DNA from 3 places in the Martinezella sp. CNPSo 3959 genome. Region 1 is predicted to be linked to each of the others. Evidence: predicted binding sites of a transcription regulator. Region 1 holds the regulator's gene; each other region holds the start of a gene.

Region 1 (5,517 bases):
GGCCGAGAGCGATTTCTTCGCCCGGCTTGTAGCCCGCCTTCTCGATCGACTTCATGATGAAGTCGAGAGCTGCAGGCGCGCTGGAAAGGCCCGGTGCGAAACCGCCTTCGTCGCCGACGTTGGTGTTGTGGCCTTGCGATGCCAGTTCCTTCTTCAGAACGTGGAAGACTTCCGAACCCATGCGGACGGCTTCGCGGATCGAGTCGGCGCCGATCGGCAGGATCATGAATTCCTGGAAGTCGATCGGGTTGTCGGCATGAGCGCCACCGTTGATGATGTTCATCATCGGAACCGGCAGCAGGCGGGCGTGAGCGCCGCCGACATAACGGTAGAGCGGCAGGTTGGCACTCTGGGCAGCAGCCTTGGCAACGGCGAGCGAGACGCCGAGGATGGCATTGGCGCCAAGGCGCGACTTGTTCGGCGTGCCATCGAGCTCGATCATGATGTTGTCGAGCTGGATCTGGTTTTCGGCATCCATGCCGCCGATCGCATCGAAGATTTCCGAATTGACGGCTTCGACGGCCTTCTCGACACCCTTGCCATGGTAGCGCTTGCCGCCATCGCGAAGCTCGACGGCTTCATGTGCGCCGGTCGACGCACCCGACGGAACCGCCGCGCGGCCCAAGCTGCCGTCTTCGAGGTAGACATCGACTTCAACGGTCGGATTGCCACGGCTGTCGAGAATCTCGCGGGCGATAATGTCGGTGATTGCGGTCATGATAGCTCCCTGCTCGCTGGTTTATAAATCGATTTAAATCGTCTTAATCGAAGGCGCGGAAATTTCAATGGCGATCCGCGCCGCGATTTGGCACTCCTACAGGCCCGTAACGCAAGTTCATGTCAGCCTGTTGAATGCCGGCTACGTTTCAGGCCTTGGCGATAGCGTCGAAGGCCAGCAGCTTTTCCAGAAGCCGCGGCATATCCTTCAGATAGACCATGTTCGGGCCATCGGACGGTGCATTGTCCGGGTCCTCATGTGTCTCGACAAAAACACCGGCGACGCCGACAGCGACCGCGGCGCGTGCCAGCGTCTCGACGAACCGGCGATCGCCGCCGGTCGAACCGCCCTGCCCGCCTGGCTGCTGCACGGAATGGGTCGCGTCGAAGATGACGGGCGCGCCCATCGCCGCCATGATCGGCAGCGAGCGCATATCCGAGACCAGCGTATTATAGCCAAAGGAGGCGCCGCGCTCGCAAAGAAGAATATTCGGATTGCCGCTTTCGTTCAGCTTGGCAAGCACGTTCTTCATATCCCATGGCGCCAGGAACTGGCCTTTCTTGACGTTGACCACGCGGCCAGTCTTGGCAGCGGCAACCAGAAGGTCTGTCTGGCGCGACAGGAAGGCCGGGATCTGCAGGATATCGACCGTCTTGGCAACGATGGCGCACTGCTCTTCCGTGTGGATGTCGGTCAGGACGGGAAAGCCATATTCCTTCTTGAGGTCGGCAAAAATTTCCAAGGCCTTCTCCAGGCCGATGCCGCGCTTGCCCGACAGCGATGTGCGGTTCGCCTTGTCGAAGGAGGACTTGTAGATAAGGCCGATGCCGAGCTTGCCGCAGAGTTCCTTCAGCACGCCGGCAATCATAAAGGCATGATCGCGGCTTTCCATCTGACAGGGGCCGGCGATCAGCGACAGCTTTGCAGTATTGGAAAAAAGGACCTTGGAGGCACCCTCGCCGACGGTGACTTCGGAATTTGTGCTCATTTTGTCTCCTCAAAGGCGAACAATGCGCCCTGACCGGGCGCCAACCTCGCCAATAGACGATTGTTCTTACGCGTATAGGTGACGCCGTTAGCAGTGAAATGCGACGATGTCACGGAAAGATCGCGTGTTTTGAAAAGGATTGCCCGCGCCCTGAGCCCCGGATCAGTCGTGCGAACAGGCAGATCATAGAACGCCTCCATGCCTTCCGGCGTCAAAATCTCCAGATCGGCGTTGGCCGCCTTGATGGTCAAGCCGAAGGAATGCTCCGTTATTTGCGGGCTGCCGACAACGTCTTCGAAGAAGCGGCGATAGACGGCCGGTTGCGGCGCGCAAAGCGCTACCCGCGCAATGCCGGTCACGCCGTTCTCGTGACGCTCAAGCACGCTGCGGTCAGCCGGCAGCGGATTGATGCGCTGACAGCAGAAGGCGAGAAAGTCTGGCGCGCGCAGATCAGCGGCAAAGGCGAGACGAAAGCCGGCCGTGGTTTCCGTTCCGTCCGGCATCTTCATCGGACGGGAAAAATCCAGCATTCGCCCAGCGGAAATCGCCGCCGCGTTGAAGCGCTCGTCATCCGCCACCGCATCATCCGTGCCGAACACCACGGCCGAAAAACCATCTTCCCCCACCCGGAAACGATAAGCCTGATCGCGCGCGACGAAAACATTGCCGTCCAAAATGCTCTTCTCGCACTGCTCCGGAGATGCCACGCTCAGGGGTTCGAGATAGGTTTTATCGGCAAAGAAGACGCAGGCGTTCTGCGTGCCAAAGGGATGACGCGCATCCGGAGCCACCGTGAAACCGAGCTTGCCGAGGCGTTCGCGCGCCAGAGCGATATTGACGGTCGGCAGCACGAGATGATCCAGCGGGTGCGGTGACGAAATCATGGTTCCTCCTATCTGCCTTTGGCAGCAGATTTGCGCCCTTCCCCCGCGTAATTCAAGATAGGAGCATGGAACACTCAACGCACAGGGACAGGACCGAAAGCAATCTCACAAACGTGATTGCTGATTCTTACCGTCAACGCGTGTGGCCAATGACGTCCAATATGGATCCGCTTCTTGAATACGCCGACCGAGCAGCAAAGCCCGAGAACGGAAATGGCGATATTTTCTATATTTTTCAAATGGTTGCGGCCTATATAACGTCTCAACATCCTAAGCCGACCCATTCGTAAGTCGTAATTATTTAACTGACACTACAAGGCTTTACCGAAATTTAAGCACTTGCGGAACACATATGGAACATATAGTGTCCGTTCTGGATTTGTTTCACGGCTTTTCTTGATTCTGGGGTTCCAAGACGATGTTGACGCGCAAGCAGCAGGAACTGCTTCTCTTCATTCACGAACGCATGAAGGAATCCGGTGTTCCGCCGTCCTTCGACGAGATGAAGGATGCATTGGATTTGGCATCCAAATCCGGTATCCATCGTCTGATCACGGCGCTGGAGGAGCGCGGCTTTATCCGCCGGCTGCCGAACAGGGCCAGGGCTCTCGAAGTCATCAAGCTCCCGGATGCTTATAATCCCAGCCTTCAGCCGCGTCGCGGCTTTTCGCCGAGCGTCATCGAGGGCAGCCTCGGCAAGCCGCAGCCCGTTGCCCCGCCCGCTCCGTCGAAGGTGGCAAATGACGATCACAACGGCTCGGCGTCCGTACCGGTGATGGGTCGCATCGCAGCCGGCGTTCCGATCTCGGCCATCCAGAACAATACGCACGACATTACCGTTCCCGCCGACATGCTCGGCTCCGGCGAACATTATGCGCTTGAAGTTCGAGGGGATTCGATGATCGACGCCGGAATTTTCGACGGCGATACGGTCATTATCCGCAATTCGACCACGGCCAATCCCGGCGATATCGTCGTTGCACTCGTCGACGATGAAGAAGCTACCTTGAAGCGCTTCCGTCGCAAGGGTGCCTCCATCGCGCTGGAAGCCGCGAACCCAGCCTATGAAACCCGCATCTTCGGGCCAGATCGCGTCAAGGTTCAGGGCAAGCTCGTCGGCCTTATTCGTCGCTATCACTGACCGGTGAATTGTCCGGGACTGGCGGCGCCTTTGCAATTGGCGCGTCGAATTTGCCGGTGCGCCAATCATAGGTTCGATGCCTGGTCCATGGGCGCTGCGGGTTATTGAATGCGGCGGATATAATGGGTGTGTCTGAGGTAAGCACCATTTCAATGGAGCCGGTTTTGCGCAATGTCGCACCGGTTATGAGCGTTGCTCCGGAACGGCAATGATCCAGCCGCAGCCGGATTGGCGTCACGACAATGCTCCCGGTGTCGCAAGCCGCGGGCAGATAGGCCGCGTTCTCGATGGTGACCAATATCGCGCCGTTTTCGAGCATGGCGACACACCATGCTCCCTTCTGACAGGCAAAGCTGCCTTGCATGGTGCGGTCCAAAGCTTCTTCCATTGCGGTGCGGACCGCCTTCTCCTCCTCGTTACTTAGTCGCTTGTGCCGATCCGTCTTGCTGATCTGCGGAAGCCGGCTATCGGTCGGAAGCATGGTCGGCGGTTGATGTTCGGCTGCGACCAGTGCTTTTTGCCATTGCTCGAAGATGAAGGCCTGCGGTCTCTCGCGATTGGTGGCGAGGATATCATCCTGGCGCAAGGCAACCAGAATACCATCTTCCGAGATCATCAGATCCGGCTTCGGCACACCAGAGCCGAACGCGGCCACACCGACAGATGACAGCAGCAGCAACAGGCCCAGATGGCGAAGCCGGGTCCGCAACATGCTCATGATCAGGAAGCCGGCGATGAAAGTCGGCATCAGCCAGCTGGGCTGGCGGCCGAAAGTGATATCACCTCCCCACCCAGCCACCGTTTTTGCAATAGCGATCACAAGCTCCAGTCCCTCTCCGGTGACTTTCCAGAACGGTCCATCGATTCCGAAAGGCATCAGCAGCATCGCCATCATACCGAAGGGCATGACGATGAAAGAGACGACGGGCATGGCCGCAAGGTTGGCAGCAAGTCCATATGTCGCCAACCGGTGAAAGTGCTCGATCGAGAAGATGGCCGTCGACGCACCGCCGATGAACGAGGTCGACATCACGCCTCCAAAGAAGCGTGTGACGAACAGTAGCGGACTTAACAGACGGATGCGCGGCAGGATGTTTTCGCGATGCCGCCGTCGTTTCCAGAGCGAATAGCCTGATACCAGCGCCAGCGTTGCGGCGTAAGACATCTGGAAACTCGGACCGAGTACCTGAGACGGTGACAAGACCAGGATGACGATGGCTGAGAGCGCCACATTGCGCAAGCTGATGGATGGCCTGTCGAAAAGCACGGCCACCAGCATGATCGCCATCATGATGAAGGCGCGCTCGGCGGAGACGCCGAATCCGGAAATGAGGTAATAGGCCGTTACCGTTAGAAGCGCGCCGAAGGCTGCGAACTTCTTCGTCGGCCAGGCCTGGACGACACCGGGAAACAGGCTGAACAAATAGCGCAGACCGACATAGAAGATGCCGGCCGACAGCGCCATGTTGAGGCCGGAAATTGCAATGATGTGGGTCAGGCCGGCAATTCTCAGGGCTTCGGTCGTATCCTTCGAGATCGCACGTCGCTCATCGGTGACAAGTGCTGCTGCAAAGGCGCCGGTGTCTCCAGGCAAGGTTTGCCTGATGCGGTCGCCGATGCTGTTGCGCAGGCCAGCGAGCCAGATATCGGCCGCATCCAGTAACGAGCCGGCAGCATCGTCACCGGATGGCGACAATAATTCCGGCGTTCCGTAGGCAAAGCCATTCGCGCCGATGCCGTTGAAATAAGAGCTGAAAGCGAAATCGTTAAGACCCGTCAATGCCGG
Region 2 (5,517 bases), on a different contig from region 1:
TCGGCGCTCTCGTCGATTATGCCGAGGAGGGTAATCACCTCTGGACCTGCCCCGGGCACAATGGCGGCATCTTCTATAGCCGCAGCCCCATCGGTCGGGTCTTTATGGAACATTTGGGTGAAGCGGTCTTCCGCGACGATCTCGACAATTCCGTGCTCGATCTCGGCGACCTCCTGACCCATGAGGGACCTGCGCTTGCCGCGCAAAAGGAAGCAGCCAAGATCTTCGGCGCCGAGAAGACCTATTTCGTGCTGAACGGCACCTCCACGTCAAACAAGGTCGCGCTCTCGGCGCTCGTGACCGACGGCGATCTCGTGCTGTTCGACCGCAACAACCACAAGGCCGCCCATCACGGCGCCCTGATGATCTCGGGCGGTATTCCGGTCTATCTGCCGACCAGACGCAATCTCTATGGCCTCATCGGTCCGATGGATTTCGCTGAAATGGACGAGGACGCGCTGCGCGAGCGTATCCGCACCCATCCGCTGGTGAAAGATCCGGAGGCCTACAAGAAGCCTCGGCCGTTCCGCGTCGCGGTCGTGGAACAGTGCACCTATGACGGCACCATCCACAATGCTGAGATGATCCTCAAGCGCATCGGCCATCTCTGCGATTACATTCTTTTCGACGAGGCCTGGGCCGGCTTCATGAAGTTTCATCCGCTTTATGCCGGGCGCTTTGCCATGGGTCTTTCCGACCTCGGCCCGGATGCGCCTGGTATCATCGCCACCCAATCCACCCATAAGCAGCTGGCAAGCTTCTCGCAGGCCTCGCAGATCCACATGAAGGATAGGCACATCACCGGCCAGAAGCGCCGCGTAGAGCACCGGCGCTTCAACGAAAGCTTCATGCAGCACGCTTCGACCTCGCCCTTCTATCCGCTGTTTGCCTCGCTCGACGTCGGCGCGCAGATGATGAAGGGCCGCTCGGGCGAAGTGCTCTGGGACGACACGATCCGTCTCGGCATCGAACTGCGCAAGAAAATCCGTGCCGTGCGCCGCGAATTCGAGGAGAAGGAGCATCGTCAGGAACGTCGCTGGTTCTTCGAGCCTTTCGTGCCGGATCGGGTCGCGATCCCGGATGTGTCGAGCCCAGGCGCCGTGCATGACGTGTCGTGGGAAAGCGTCGCGACCGACCAACTCGCCACCAATCCCGCCTTCTGGCACCTGACGCCCGATGCGGCATGGCACGGCTTTTCCGGTATGGAACCGGGCTTTGCCATGACAGACCCGAACAAGCTTACCCTGCTGACACCGGGCTTTGATCGCCGAACGGGGAAATACACGGAACACGGCATACCGGCACCCGTGGTCGCGCAATATCTGCGCGAAAACCGTATCGTCGCGGAAAAGAACGATCTCAATTCGCTGCTCTTCCTCCTTACCCCCGGTGTCGAAGCCAGCAAGGCCGGCACGTTGATCAGCGGCCTTGTCGCCTTCAAGAAGCTTCATGACGACAATGCGCTGCTGGAAGAAGCAATCCCGGAATTCTATCGCCGCCGTCCAGGCCGCTATGCAGGCGTGCGCCTGCGCGATCTTTGCGCTGAAATGCACAATTTCTTCCGCCAGGCCGATGTGAGCGCCCTGCAGACAAAACAGTTTTCCGCCGAACACCTGCCGCCGATCGCCATGTCGCCGCATGATGCTGCGCGCTGCCTCGTTCGCAACGATGTCGACTATCTGCCGATCGACGCTATCGCCGGCCGCATCGCAACGACACCCTTCGTCGTCTATCCTCCGGGTATCGCGACGATCGTGCCGGGCGAGCGCCTGACGGAGCAGGCAAAACCCATGATCGACTATCTCAAGATGTTTGAAACCTGCTTCAACACCTTCCCCGGTTTCGAGGTGGAGATTCAAGGCCTCTATCGCGAGATCGATGCAGCCGGCAAAATCCGGCTCTATACCTACGTCGTCGCGGAATAGGCTGGAAATTCGGATTGGTCATGAAGCAGGATAAAACAATCATCGTTCGTCCGTCCCGGGAGAGCGACGTCGATGCCATGCTGGCAATCTATCGCCGCCATATTCACCGCGGCGTCGAGGCTGGGGTTGATGATAGCGACACGCCGCAGCCGGACGATCTGCGCGAACGGCGCAAGAATTTGAAGGACAAACGCTTCCCACATGTCGTTGCGATCGAGGGTGAGAAGGTCGTCGGCTATGCCTATGTGGTATTGTTTCGTAAGCGCCCTGCCTATCGCTACACCGTCAAGCATTCGATCTATGTGCATCACGACCATGTTGGCCAGGGTGTCGGCAGCCTGCTGATGCGCGGGCTGATCGACGCTTGCGCAGCGGCCGGTTTCCGGCAGATGATCGGCTATATCGACGCCGACAACGCGGCGTCGCTGGCCTTGCACGAACGCTTCGGCTTCGTTCGCGTCGGCCTGCTCCCGGCTGTTGCCTATCGTTACGGTCGCTGGGCCGATACCGTGATGGTCCAGCGCTCGCTCGGTCCCGGCTCCACCACGCAGCCGCCTCCGCCGCCGCTCTCCACCCGCTGAAGCAAAGGGGGCTTATACCGGCTGCGTTTGAGCTGGCCTGAAACCCAGCACGAAATCCACGACCTTCGACGAGGACATTTCGCAAGGCTTGAGGTTGAGGCTGGCTCCCGAGAGCACATAGAGATTGAAACTGACGACATCGGTCCCGCCAAGCTCCTCGCCATAGAGCCAGATCCGTTTCCCGTCAGCCGATCGCTTGACCGTCACACCCCAGAGGCGATCTTGAAAACGCCCCTCCGAATAACCGTCAGACAGCTTCGCAAGCGCATGTTCGAATTCCGACAATTCGGACGCCAGCAGCGCATCTTCGGTCATGGCGCCAGGCATTCGTCACATATGCCGCAGCCGTCCTCATCCATCTTCCGCGCCGATCGTAGCCGTCGGCAGCATAAGCACGCGGTTCCGTTAGATCGAGATTCCTCGTCATGCTCGGGCGGAAGGATTTCCATCAGCAGGTCGGAAAGGGGTTCGGTTGCGATTTGGCCCATCTTGAGGCTCCGTATTGGGGGACGGACAACAGATAAGAAGCCTCGAAGGCATCTCAAGGTGGCACTTGCGAATGACTGTCACAGAGCGATTTTCCCCCGTCTCTCCGGCACGGCAAAGGAGCCGGTTTGATATCGTGATCAGGGATGATATGTTCTGTATTTGTTTCAGATTCTGCAATTGAAGGGTCCATGCTTGAACCTGCAGCATGATGACCGAGATCGCCATGAACGACACCAACACAAACCCTGTTCGGAAGATCATCCATGTCGATATGGATGCATTCTATGCGTCGGTTGAACAGCGAGACAATCCCGAGCTGCGCGGCAAGCCGCTTGCGGTCGGCGGGTCTGCGGCGCGCGGCGTCGTCGCGGCCGCAAGCTACGAGGCCCGCGCCTTCGGCGTTCACTCGGCAATGCCTTCTGTCACGGCAAAACGCAAATGCCCGGACCTGATTTTCGTGCCGCCACGCTTCGACGTCTACAGGGCAGTGTCGCAGCAGATCCGCGAAATCTTCGCCGAATATACTTCGATGATCGAGCCGCTGTCGCTTGACGAGGCCTATCTCGACGTCACCCAGAACAACAAGGGCATGGAAATCGCCACTGAGATCGCGCTCGAGATCCGGGCCAAGATCAAGCAGGTCACTGGTCTCAATGCTTCTGCCGGCATTTCCTACAACAAGTTCCTCGCCAAAATGGCAAGCGACCTCAACAAGCCCAACGGCCAGGCCGTCATCACGCCGAAGAACGGGCCAGCCTTCGTCGAAACGCTTCCCGTCAAGAAATTCCATGGCGTCGGGCCGGCGACAGCCGAGCGCATGCACAAATACGGGATCGAAACAGGGCTAGACCTGAAGTCGAAATCCCTCGCCTTCCTGCAGGAGCATTTTGGAAAGGCGGGGCCTTATTTCTACGGCATTGCCCGCGGCATTGACGAGCGCCAGGTAAAGCCCGACCGTATCCGTAAATCCATTGGCGCGGAAGATACGTTCGCTGTGGATATCGACGATCTCGAGCTGGCGACGGCGGAGCTGCGGCCCTTAGCACAGAAGGTCTGGCGCTACTGCGAAACAGGTGGCTTCAGCGCCAAAACGGTGACCGTGAAGATCAAATATTCGGACTTCACCCAAGCAACCCGCAGTCGGACAAGCTCCCTGCCGCTCGCAGACGGCGCCGCTGTTCTTGAGACAGCGTCGGCGCTTCTGGCAACCGTCCATCCGTTCGCGCGGCCGATCCGGCTGCTTGGCATCACGCTTTCGTCTTTGACGAACGAAGAGGCCGAAGATGGGAGATCACAGCCTCAGCTCGATCTCGGCATCTGAGAGATGATAACCTCCCATCCGCCATCTGGCCGCGCTCGGCATTCCCTTGGTCGAGGGACCGTAGAGCCGATTGAGGCTCAGCCAGGACAGGACGCGCCGTCGCCGGCACCTGATTACGCATCGGGTTCCCTTCATGATCTACCGGCAACGCCGCTCAGCAAGACCGCTTGCGCTTCATCATCGCGTTCAGCTTCTCCGCCCCGGCTTCGTCGACAGGTGTGTAGACGATCATGCGGTCGTCATTGCTGGGGCTTGCCCACCAATTGTTGGATTGCAGCGGCAGGACCGTGCCATCCGCCAGCCGAAAACGCTTCACGGTATTCTCGATGCCCTTGAGCTGATAGCGATCCCATACGATGCGGAACTGATCGGAAGCGCTCATATAGCGTTCCAATTGCCGCTCCCAGCTCGGGTCATCGAGATGCTCGGCCATAGAGGCACGAAACAGCGCTGCCATATTGGCCAGCATCTCGTCGGGATCGGCCTGGCTTGCACGCCAGGCAGGATTGACGAGGGACAGATAGATGCAGTTCCGGTCTTCAGGCGGAAGGGCATCGAGATCGACGCCGACGAGACGGCGATAGGCCTCGTTGAAGCCGCGTATATTGTACCGTTTCGTCTGGATAAGAGCCGGATAAGGACAGAGATGATCGAGAATGCGCTGGCTTGCCTCGGTGAGCGGCTCGCAGACGCGGGGATTTTCGAGCCGGGGCGGAACCGGCAGATTGGCCAATCTGAACAGGTGCTCCGTTTCGACTTCGTTGAATTCCAAAGCATGCGCGACGGAGAGCAGTACGCGCGGCGACACGCGGATCGGGCGGCCCTGCTCCAGCTTGGTGTACCAGGTGATGCCGATATCGGCGCGTGACGCCACTTCTTCCCGCCGCAATCCGGGTGTACGAATCCGTCCCGCTCGACCGAGTCCCAATCTTTGCGGGTCGAGGGTTTCCCGCCGCCTTCGCAACATCTCGCCAAGTTCCTGTGCCCGCGAAAGGATCTGATTGGAGCTAATATCGAGCGTGCCGTGCATTTCCATTCTCCAGCCTGACACTTCTTATACCAGTCTAAACAGGTATCTTGTACCAGTTTAACATGGGTGTAAAACGCTGTGGACTCAGTTTTGAAAATACTTTGAGGTCCCCCATGTCTTCCGCACCAATCCGGCTTGGCCAATTCGGCCTGCTGATCCTGCTGGCCGGGC
Region 3 (5,517 bases), on a different contig from region 1:
TCCGAATGCAAGGTCGGCGCAGGATGGCCCTGTCATGGAGCCGCCGTTAAGATTCCTGCCGCAACCGGAAGGCTATACGCGCCAGGCCAGAGGAGAATGATATGGAAGCGCAAAAATTTAATTAATTGCGCTTCCCGATGCGTGGGGAATTTTAGCTTTAAAGCTTTTCGGCGACTTCGCTGGCAACCGGAATGGACGGCTGTGCGCCAGGCTTCAAGCAGGCGAGCGAACCGGCGACGGCAGCCCGACGCAGGCTGGCATGGAAATCCAGGCTTTGATCGAGGCTGGCTGCAAAATAACCGCAGAAGGTATCGCCGGCGCCGACGGTGTCGACCGGCTCGATCACGAGACCCTTGGCGCGCGCGAGCTCGCCGTCGCGAATGGCGATGACACCATCGCCGCCAAGCGTGACGATCAGCGTCTGGCCGGTTTCACCATGTAGGCGAACCAGGGCTGCCTCGCGCTCGGAAGCCGACATGTTGTCCTGGCCGGCCAGTCTTTCGAATTCGGTTTCGTTTGCGATGACGATATCGGCAAGGCGGCCGAGGCGGGCAGCTTCCGGGATCAGCGGCGCCAGATTGAGCACGGTGCGCACACTCTTTGCTTTCGCGGCGTTCAGCGCCATCTCGACGGCCGCGACCGGAATTTCGAGCTGAAGCATCAGCGTATCGCCGGCATTCAGAGCAGCAACGGCGGCCTCTGCGTGTTCGGCGGTGTTCGTACCATTGGCGCCCGGCACAACGGCGATCATGTTCTCGCCGTCACCCCCCACAAGGATGAGAGCCGTGCCCGTCGCTTCGGATACACGCCGGACGGTGGAAAGATCGGTCCCTGCCGTATCGAGCAAGGCAAGAGCGGGCTCCGCGAAGGCATCATTGCCGACCGCCCCGCTGAGGCGGACCGTTGCGCCGGCGCGGCGCGCGGCCAGCGCCTGGTTGGCGCCCTTGCCGCCGGCGGCCGTGGAAAAGCCGTTGCCGGCAACCGTTTCGCCCGGCTTCGGCAAACGATCCGTGGTGGCGATGAGGTCCATATTGATGGAGCCGAAAATAGTGATCATGCAATGTCCTGCCCTGGGTGTTGCGCCTGCATGATCCTGCCCAGAAGGCTGCCTTTGTCTTTTCGGATCATGCATCGAGTGGGCGCGACACTGCCGAAGCGATCAGTCTTCGTCAACTACCCTGAGCTTGAGTTGGCTTGTGCGGTTGTCGACAGGCTTGGGCCGTTCTTCCGCGCGCGCCTTGGCAGGCTCTTTCGCTGCCTCGAATTCCAGCGCCTCTATCCGCTCGCCGCGCCTCGCCAGCTTGTCGGCAGAGGTGACGATCATGTCGACATCCTTCTGCGCCATGGCGAAATGCCCCTGCAGCTTGCGCACGCGTTCATCGAGGCGCGAGAGGTCATCCATCAGATGCGCCACTTCGCTCTGGATCACATGGGCCTGCTCGCGCATGCGTTGATCCTTCAGGACAGCTTGGATGACCTGGATCGACAACATCAGCAGCGAGGGTGAGACGATGACGATGCGCGTGCGCTGGGCCTTCTGCACGATCGTCTCGAAATTCTCGTGGATCTCTGCAAAGATCGACTCGGACGGCACGAAGAGAAAGGCCGTATCCTGCGTCTCGCCGGGGATCAGATATTTTTCCGAGATATCGCGGATATGCAGTTCCAGATCCCGGCGGAACTGCTGTGCGGCGACCTTTCCGTGTTCGGGGTTGGCAGCAGCGCGAATGGCATTCCAGGCTTCCAGCGGAAATTTCGCGTCGATCACAAGCGGTGGCGAACCGTTCGGCATGCGAACGGTACAGTCAGGCCGTGAGCCGTTCGATAGCGTCGCCTGGAATGCATAGGCGCCCATCGGCAGCCCATCGGCGATGATGGTTTCCATGCGTGCCTGGCCGAAGGCGCCACGCGTCTGCTTGTTGGAAAGGATGGCCTGCAAGCCGACCACATCCTTCGCCAGCGTCTGGATATTGGTCTGGGCGGCATCGATGACGGCGAGCCGTTCCTGCAGGCGGCGCAGGTTTTCATGGGTCGAGCGCGTCTGCTCGCCGATCGTCGCCGTCACCCGCTGCGACATGCCGTCGAGGCGCTGGCCGATGGCTTGATTGAGCTCGGCCTGTCTGGAGCCGAAGACTTCGGCCATGGTGGCGAGCCGTCCCTGCATCTCCGCCTGCGACCGTAGCAGCGCCGCCATCGTATGCTCGGCGTCGAGCGCGTCGTCTTCCGCGCGTGCCTTGCCGCGGACGAAAAGGACGATCACTGCGATCGCAAGCAGGATGACGAGGCCGGTCAGAACTTGGACGGTGGAAATGGCTTGGCCGAAGATGATGAAAGACATGAAACCTGGCGCGCTGATGAAGTTCTTATGGGCACCATAACAAAACCATCGCGAATATCCAGATCAAAACGTGAACATAATTTCTGGATCATTTGCGCTGATCCAGATGGCCCTCGTTGAAAAAACACTGTCTCACCGCCATCTTGGCGATTCCATCGCACAACAAGATGCGTTATGGGAAACGTCATGACGATCAAGCCACTCATCATTTTGCCCGATCCGCTGCTCCGCCAGGCTTCCAAGCCCATCGAGCAGATCGATACCGAAATTCAGCGCCTCGCCGACGACATGCTGGAAACCATGTATGACGCGCCGGGCATTGGCCTTGCTGCGATCCAGATCGGCGTTCCCCGCCGCATGCTCGTCATCGACGTCGCGCGCGAGGGCGAAGAGAAAACGCCACTCGTCTTCATCAATCCGGAGATCGTCGCGTCTTCGGATGAACGTTCGGTCTATGAGGAAGGCTGCCTCTCCATTCCGGATTATTATGCAGAGGTGGAGCGCCCGGCGCGCGTCACCGTCAAGCATCTGGACCGCAACGGCAAGGAGCAGCTCACCGAGGCCGACGGCCTGCTTGCGACCTGCGTGCAGCACGAGATCGACCATCTGAACGGCGTGCTCTTCATCGACTATATCTCGCGCTTGAAGCGGGAGATGGTGATCAAGAAATTTACCAAAGCCGCGAAGTCCAAGGCTCTCTGATCCCAGACATTGAAAGATCGGCTTCAAGCTCCTATGATATCATTGATATCATAGGAGGCGCGAATGAGTGATCTGTTGCTGCGCGGCATCGACGACAGCTTGAAGAAGCAGTTGCAGGCCAATGCCAGCAGGCATGGCCGCAGCCTCTCGGATGAGGCGATCGAACTACTGCGTCAATCGCTTGGACGCCAGCAGGGTGGGAGCAACTCGGCGGGGGAGGGGTTGAGAGCAATTCTTGGCGCAGAAAAGCTCAGCGAAGAGGAAATCGAGGCAATCAATGCTTTTCGGAATGCGCCGGATCGCGATCCGCCCCATTTCGAATAGTGCTCTGGCCTGCGCATGATCGTTCTGGACACAAATGTCGTATCGGAGTTGCAAGGGCGGCTGCATAGCGAGCGCATATTATCCTGGCTGGATAGCTTCGCCGTCGAGGCCGTTTTTCTGACCACCATCACCATCGGCGAGATTAGGTTTGGACTGGAACTCCTGGCTGACGGGAAGCGCAAGGCGGCACTGGTCGCGGAACTGGATGCGATAGAGGCAGAGTTTTCGGGCCGCGTTCTGGGATTTTCGAGCAACGCAGCCCATCAATACGGATTAATCTCCGCTCAGCGCCACAAGATTGGGCGAAGGATGGAAACGAAGGATGCCATGATCGCCGCCATCTGCCTTGCGAGCGATGCGACATTGGCGACGCGCAATACAAAAGACTTCGAGGGGCTTGATCTCAAGCTCGTAAACCCGTTTGAAGGCGGCTAGCATTGGACTCGATGGCATGTACCGCGGCCGCTGGGTCATTCTAAATCTGATATCTTAGCCGGATGGATCGCATGTCGCTTAACATCATCTTTATGGGAACGCCCGAATTCTCCGTGCCGACATTGCGGTCCCTAATCGATGCCGGCCACAAGATTCGTGCCGTTTATACGCAGCCACCGCGTCCCGGCGGGCGGCGAGGGCTCGACCTGCAGAAATCGCCGGTGCATCAGGCGGCCGAATTGCTGGGCCTGCCGGTTTTCACGCCCGTCAATTTCAAGGATCCCGATGAACGCCAGCGTTTTCGCGATCTGGATGCCGACGTCGCTGTCGTCGTAGCTTACGGCCTCTTATTGCCGGAAGCGATTCTGTCAGGCACGCGTCTCGGCTGCTACAACGGTCATGCTTCGCTGCTGCCGCGCTGGCGCGGCGCCGCTCCCATCCAGCGAGCGATCATGGCCGGCGACAAAAAAACCGGCATGATGGTGATGAAGATGGACAAGGGGCTGGATACCGGTCCGGTCGCGCTGACACGCGAAGTCGAGATCGGCGACACCATGACTGCGGGCGAACTGCATGACAGGCTTATGCTCGTCGGCGCAAAGGCCATGGCCGAAGCGATGAACAAGCTGGAGCATGATGAACTATCGCTGACCGCTCAGCCGCCCGAAGGCGTTCTTTATGCCGCAAAGATCGACAAGGGTGAAACCCGTATCGATTTCGGCAGGCCGGCAGCCGATGTCCATAATCATATCCGTGGCCTGTCGCCCTTTCCCGGCGCCTGGTTCGAGGCCGAAATCGCCGGCAGGCCAGAGCGTATCAAGGTGTTAGGCTCTGAATTGGCCGAGGGCAACGGAGCCTCGGGTCACGTTCTGACGGATGATCTTGTCATTGCCTGCGCTTCCGGCGCGGTCAGACTGACCAAACTGCAAAAGGCCGGTGGCAAACCGCTGGCGGCCGCCGATTTCCTGCGCGGCACGCCGATCGCGCCGGGCACCGTGCTCGCCTCGGAGCAAGCCTGATGCCGCGTTACAAGATGACCGTCGAATATGACGGCATTCCCTATGTCGGCTGGCAGCGTCAGGAAAACGGCCCCTCCGTGCAGGGCGCAATCGAAGGCGCCATCCTGTCCTTGACCGGCGAGACCGTTTCGATCCGCGGCGCGGGACGCACCGATTCCGGCGTGCATGCCATGGGGCAGGTCATGCATGCCGATCTCTCGAAGGAATGGAAGGTCTATACGCTGCGCAATGCGCTCAATGCCCATCTGAGGCTTGCCGGGAACCGTATTGCTATTCTCGATATCGTCGAGGTCGACCAAAGCTTCGATGCGCGCTTTTCAGCCATCCGTCGCCACTATCTCTATCGCATTATCGCCCGTCGTGCGCCGCTTGCATTGGAAGCCGGACGTGCCTGGTGGGTGCCGAAGGATATAGATCACGAGGTCATGCATGCCGCGGCCCAGACCCTTGTGGGGCGGCATGATTTCACCACCTTTCGCTCGGCGCATTGCCAGGCAAACAGCCCGGTGCGCACGCTCGACCGGCTGGATGTGACCCGCAGCGGCGAGCTCATCGAGATCCGCGCCACGGCGCAAAGCTTCTTGCACAATCAGATCCGTTCCTTTGCCGGTACGCTGAAGCTCGCGGGCGAGGGCAAGTGGACGCCCGACGATGTGCGCGCGGCGCTCGAGGCAAAGGATCGCAAGGCCTGCGGTCCTG

What was found. The regulator LexA, encoded in region 1, represses DNA repair genes until DNA is damaged. The targets are predictions, from matches to a motif close to TGTTCNNNNTGTGTTCNG.
Region 2: the regulator LexA is predicted to act here: its motif matches at 3,145-3,162, upstream of dinB (DNA polymerase IV).
Region 3: the regulator LexA is predicted to act here: its motif matches at 2,398-2,415, upstream of AC13RE_RS18705 (DNA recombination protein RmuC).

What each region holds. Positions count from the first base shown of each region.
Region 1 is NZ_JBXSOV010000001.1:169,809-175,325, reverse strand. Features, by position in the region: gene eno (phosphopyruvate hydratase) at 1-718, opposite strand, end outside; gene kdsA (3-deoxy-8-phosphooctulonate synthase) at 867-1,706, opposite strand; gene AC13RE_RS00925 (VOC family protein) at 1,703-2,590, opposite strand; gene lexA (transcriptional repressor LexA) at 3,009-3,731, shown strand; gene AC13RE_RS00915 (ComEC/Rec2 family competence protein) at 3,712-5,517, opposite strand, start outside.
Region 2 is NZ_JBXSOV010000017.1:12,844-18,360, reverse strand. Features, by position in the region: gene AC13RE_RS25475 (Orn/Lys/Arg family decarboxylase) at 1-1,925, shown strand, start outside; gene AC13RE_RS25470 (GNAT family N-acetyltransferase) at 1,946-2,506, shown strand; gene AC13RE_RS25465 (hypothetical protein) at 2,519-2,833, opposite strand; gene dinB (DNA polymerase IV) at 3,201-4,316, shown strand; gene AC13RE_RS25455 (helix-turn-helix transcriptional regulator) at 4,471-5,346, opposite strand; gene AC13RE_RS25450 (MFS transporter) at 5,460-5,517, shown strand, end outside.
Region 3 is NZ_JBXSOV010000008.1:210,503-216,019, forward strand. Features, by position in the region: gene AC13RE_RS18700 (ribokinase) at 158-1,057, opposite strand; gene AC13RE_RS18705 (DNA recombination protein RmuC) at 1,160-2,338, opposite strand; gene def (peptide deformylase) at 2,525-3,040, shown strand; gene AC13RE_RS18715 (FitA-like ribbon-helix-helix domain-containing protein) at 3,104-3,364, shown strand; gene AC13RE_RS18720 (PIN domain-containing protein) at 3,380-3,799, shown strand; gene fmt (methionyl-tRNA formyltransferase) at 3,871-4,818, shown strand; gene truA (tRNA pseudouridine(38-40) synthase TruA) at 4,818-5,517, shown strand, end outside.